2 regions of the Sulfurovum xiamenensis genome follow, and region 2 is predicted to be linked to the other one. Evidence: riboswitches for the same ligand, from Rfam matches in the RefSeq annotation. Region 2 holds a riboswitch; the other holds the start of a gene.
The links. A riboswitch is a leader RNA that binds a small molecule or an ion and turns the genes downstream of it on or off. The one in region 2 is predicted to bind cyclic di-GMP.
Positions count from the first base shown of each region.

Region 1: another riboswitch for cyclic di-GMP. It lies ahead of PF327_RS09260 (hypothetical protein); the one in region 2 lies ahead of PF327_RS03405 (hypothetical protein).

Region 1 is NZ_JAQIBC010000007.1:58,943-61,152, reverse strand. Features, by position in the region: gene PF327_RS09260 (hypothetical protein) at 1-951, opposite strand, end outside; cyclic di-GMP riboswitch class I at 1,084-1,170, opposite strand; cyclic di-GMP riboswitch class I at 1,312-1,391, opposite strand; gene wbaP (undecaprenyl-phosphate galactose phosphotransferase WbaP) at 1,624-2,210, shown strand, end outside.
Region 2 is NZ_JAQIBC010000002.1:54,098-56,307, reverse strand. Features, by position in the region: gene PF327_RS03410 (hypothetical protein) at 1-172, shown strand, start outside; gene PF327_RS03405 (hypothetical protein) at 441-875, opposite strand; cyclic di-GMP riboswitch class I at 1,039-1,117, opposite strand; gene PF327_RS03400 (hypothetical protein) at 1,383-1,850, shown strand; gene PF327_RS03395 (EAL domain-containing protein) at 2,054-2,210, shown strand, end outside.

The sequences.
Region 1 (2,210 bases), on a different contig from region 2:
GGCTCCACTTTGGCTCTCATAAGTCCATACTCTACCATTAGTCCATTCCCCACTATAGGCATACATAGTATATTCTAGATAATTTGTAGAAATTGTACCATCTCCGGATGTCTCTGTGATCTGGATCTTGGTACTACCGAGAGGGTATCCCTCTTTTTCAAAGTTTACTACTGCTTCATCAGTAACCACTATATTATTAAGTGTATAGTATCCATTTGCATCGGTTTTTGTAGTACATCCGGCAATTGTGACTGTAACATCGGCTAGACCAGTACCTGAAATACTATCTTTAACCTGTCCTTGTTGCATTGCAGGCCCACTTTGACATACGGGTGCCGGTTCAGTTACGACTGGATCAGTTGGCGCAGGTTCAGTTACAATTGGGTCCGTTACGATTGGATTAGTTGGCGCTGGTTCCGTGACAGTCGGTTCTGTTGTGTTTGTTTCTGTTGGTGCTGGGTCCGTTACGATTGGTTCTGTTGGCACTGGTTCAGTTATGATCGGTTCCGTGACAATTGGTTCTGTAGGAACTGGATCAGTTACAATCGGTTGTGTACTTGCAAGTGTTGTAAATGTGTTGTCACTACTTACAATGAGTCTACCTCGCTCATCTTCAGAGACTGTTCTATAGTGATATTCTGTAGCAGCTTGTAAATTTGATAAGGTTACAGTACCTTCTTCTTGTACTGTAACTACTGAACCATACTTATTACTTGTACCATACTCTACAGATTTTGTAGTATATCCATAGGGATTCCATTCGATGGTGGCAGAATCTTCTGTAGCTGTGACAATGATATCAATCTTCACTACTTTTTCTGTTGGGGCTGTAGTGAGATCTGTTGTAGTTGAATCTGTTGTAGTCGCTGTTCCTCCACCGCCACAACCTGCAAGCAATGTTGCAAAAGACAGTATAAGTACATTATGTTTGATATTGTTAAGTCTAAACATTCGTTTATATTCCTTCTGTGTATGAACGTGTATTGTTGTGAAGAAAATATATTGAAAGGTAGGGGGAGGGAGTTCTTCTATGAAGAATTGAATAAACCACTATAAATATAGCATTACTTTGTTGTGTTCAACAAAGGCAACTAGGCTATCTCATGAATCATTATTATGAGACCCTTGGCTTTCCGTCCCTACTTCACAATAGGTTTAGCTTTTCTCACTAACTTGGTGGGAATTATATTGAAAGAGCATTACCTCAATATTACCCACATGCCTGAATTTTTATTAGGATTAGGATTATAAACTTTATATAAAAGTTATAATTTATTAAGAGACATCGTTTGAGATACGATATGTCAAAATAAATGCAACCCAGCTATCTTTTTTTCAAAAGACCTGAAGCTTTCCGTCCCTGCTTCACAACAGGTTTGGCCTAATACTTTTATTAATATAACTTATGATTAAGTAGTATCTTAAATCATAGTTGTACCGGAATAATACATAATTAAACTGAAAATAATATAAAATTAAAATATATGTTTATAATCAATTTATTTGATGAAATATAAATTTAGATTACTGTTGCTTCACCATTTTGTATTTTGATAATATAATATATTTAGCTATGATGTAATAATATAAAATATAAATATTTGGTAGTTTGGAGTGATTTATATGTGGACAGACAGAAGGCGTAAATCTTGGAAAAATGATATTTTTTCTGTTATCGGCTTAATTATAATTGATTCACTCTCTTTTTTTACTTCAGTAGGTATCGCCTATGCATTTAGTACATTAATCTCCTTTGAAGTGTTAAGTCTAGATTCCCTTGAACTTAGTACTTTAAAGGACTACGCTTGGCTGTCTATCATATATTTAATTGTTATAAGCTATGAAGGTTTGTATTCTAGAAGGGAAACCTTTTCAGAAGAGTCACGAATTCTTGTTAAATCACTTATTTTATCTACCACTATAGCTCTTATTATTGGATTTCTGGAGCATTTATCCATGTCATTCATTATCTTACTGTGGCTTACTAGTATGATGATCTTTCCTATGTTTAGACTCTATGGTAAAAATCTTTTATATCGTTTAAAAATATGGTATGAGCCTATTCTTATACTTGGGAATAATGGGCCAGGAAGAGAATTTGCTGATAAAATGATGAAAAACCATTTTCTTGGATATAAGGTAATAGGGTTCTTGGATGATGGTAGATCTCTTGAAAATAATGAAGTGCATATCCCAAATGAACATTATAA
Region 2 (2,210 bases):
TGATATCTCTGGTAAAACAGGCGTAAACGCTACGTATAAAGTCTACTATATGCAAAAAGGTGCCAATGGTCAATTCATCGTTGATCCAGCAACTGGATTCTTAGACCAGGCAGCAAGCGATGCTGCAAAACATCTGGTAACAGAAGTAGGAAGTTATACTGAAACGCTCTAGTGAAACTTCTTTATTCCACCCTCATATGGGTGGAATGAACTAATAAAAATCTAACATTTTTAAATCCTTACATATCTTACCTGTAATACATAAAACAAAAAGCGATCATACTTATTTTTAAACATGTATCTAGTATTGATAGCAAAAATAGAAAAATGATTGTAATGGAAAGTTAGGTCAATAGAAAAGTTTTAAAAGCTATATGCTAGATAAGTGTAGTTCATAGCATGATACAAACAGCATAATGCTATGATTAATCGACGTCAAACTACGGAATAAAAAAAGCCAAAACAGCACCAACAGTTACAAATAAATATGCACCGATGGACCATAGTTCAATGGTCGTAGGTACCTGTTCTACAGAGAGAAAGTTATTGATCGACATGCCACCATAGAAATAAAATAAAAAGTAACTAATAACAAATCCCAGTATATAAGGGAGAAAGACAATAGCCAAAAGTAAAGAAATTTCTGTATTTTGCTTAATAAGATCTGTCAATTCATTTTTTAGAGTAAACTTCGCGCCTATTTTTTGAATTTTGGCATGGTTATTCAAAAATATTTTCTTTTTCTGAGGGATAGGCTCTTGAGCAGCTTCCTCTTTCATATCTTCGATAAGTTTATCTTGATTATCTTTTGATGTTTCTGTAAGCTCACCCCAATCTAAATTTTCTTCTTCTATGGTCTCATTTCTTACGTACATGATAATCCTCTACTGTAGATATTGCATTTTTAAAAATGCTTCTAAAATGTCATACATTCTATGATACGGGTCATTTTTGTTAGAACAAAAATAATTTTAAATTTAATAAGATTTATGCATAAAAGAGGAAAGAAGAACTGCACATAACATATACATATGAAAATGTAGCAACTTGGCGATCTTATTTCATAAGACCCATAGCTTTCCGTCCCTGCTTCACAACAAGTTTGGCTCAATCAATACTATTTAAAAGTAATTTTTCGTGGTTCATTATATTGGATATTTAATTAAATAAATCTTACGCAACCATCTAATAACAAGTAGCATTTGTAAAGCAAATAATTATATTTATGATCTATTATTTTATCGATTTATATAACAATTTAAGATGCATATCAAACAAATAGCGTTCATATCTACACCTGTCTTCATTATTTTTAAAAAATATAGACATCTATTCTTAAAATTTATAATATATTGTATAATATTAAAAGCGAAGGAAGGTGTATGATAGAGATATTGAAAAAACTATTTGGTAAAAAAAAGGAACAAACAGATGTTCCGAATCCTCCTGGGAGAACTTTCAATAGAGTGCTCACAGGAAGATATTTTGGCTGTGAGGATGTCAATGCAGATGAAGAGACCATTGCCAAAGCAAAGCAGGAAAAAATAGACCAGATCAAAGAACTGGAACTGGTACCGATGTTTATAAGATATGCCTACGAGAGCAAAAAGAGAAAAGAGGTCGATACGGAAGAAGATCATCCTACATCCGTTCATGTTGCATTCCAAAAAGAGGTATTTGCCGAAAAATGGAACATGGTTCATGTTACAGAAATTTCATTCACCGTATTATCTGCTGATTTTGAAGAATTTGAAAGAATGGCAGGTGTGAGCCTCAATGATGACTTTAGAGATCTAACCTCTACTACATTCAATGATACAGAGAGAAGAAAAGAGAGTAGAAAAGCATAATATACACCTTTAGTTGCTTTATCTTAGCTAGAGACTTTTTCTCTAAAACCATCTTTTAGAGTCTGTACAGACACTTCCACTTAAAATCACAAACATCTCTTTAGTTTAAATACATTAAAGTTAAGAATAAACTATTATAATCTATAATAATCACTTTAAGGGCTTTTAGTAACAATACATATTCATATACATAGCTGGATAACATGTTTAGAAAAATCTTCGTTGTATTACTTTTATCTGCAGTGACATCGTATGCCACAGTCACACTTACCGATGAAACAGATAAATATGACCACTTTACACTCCGCTATTTTTATGATGAGAGCAGTACTCTGGGTATTCATGACATTGAAAAGATAG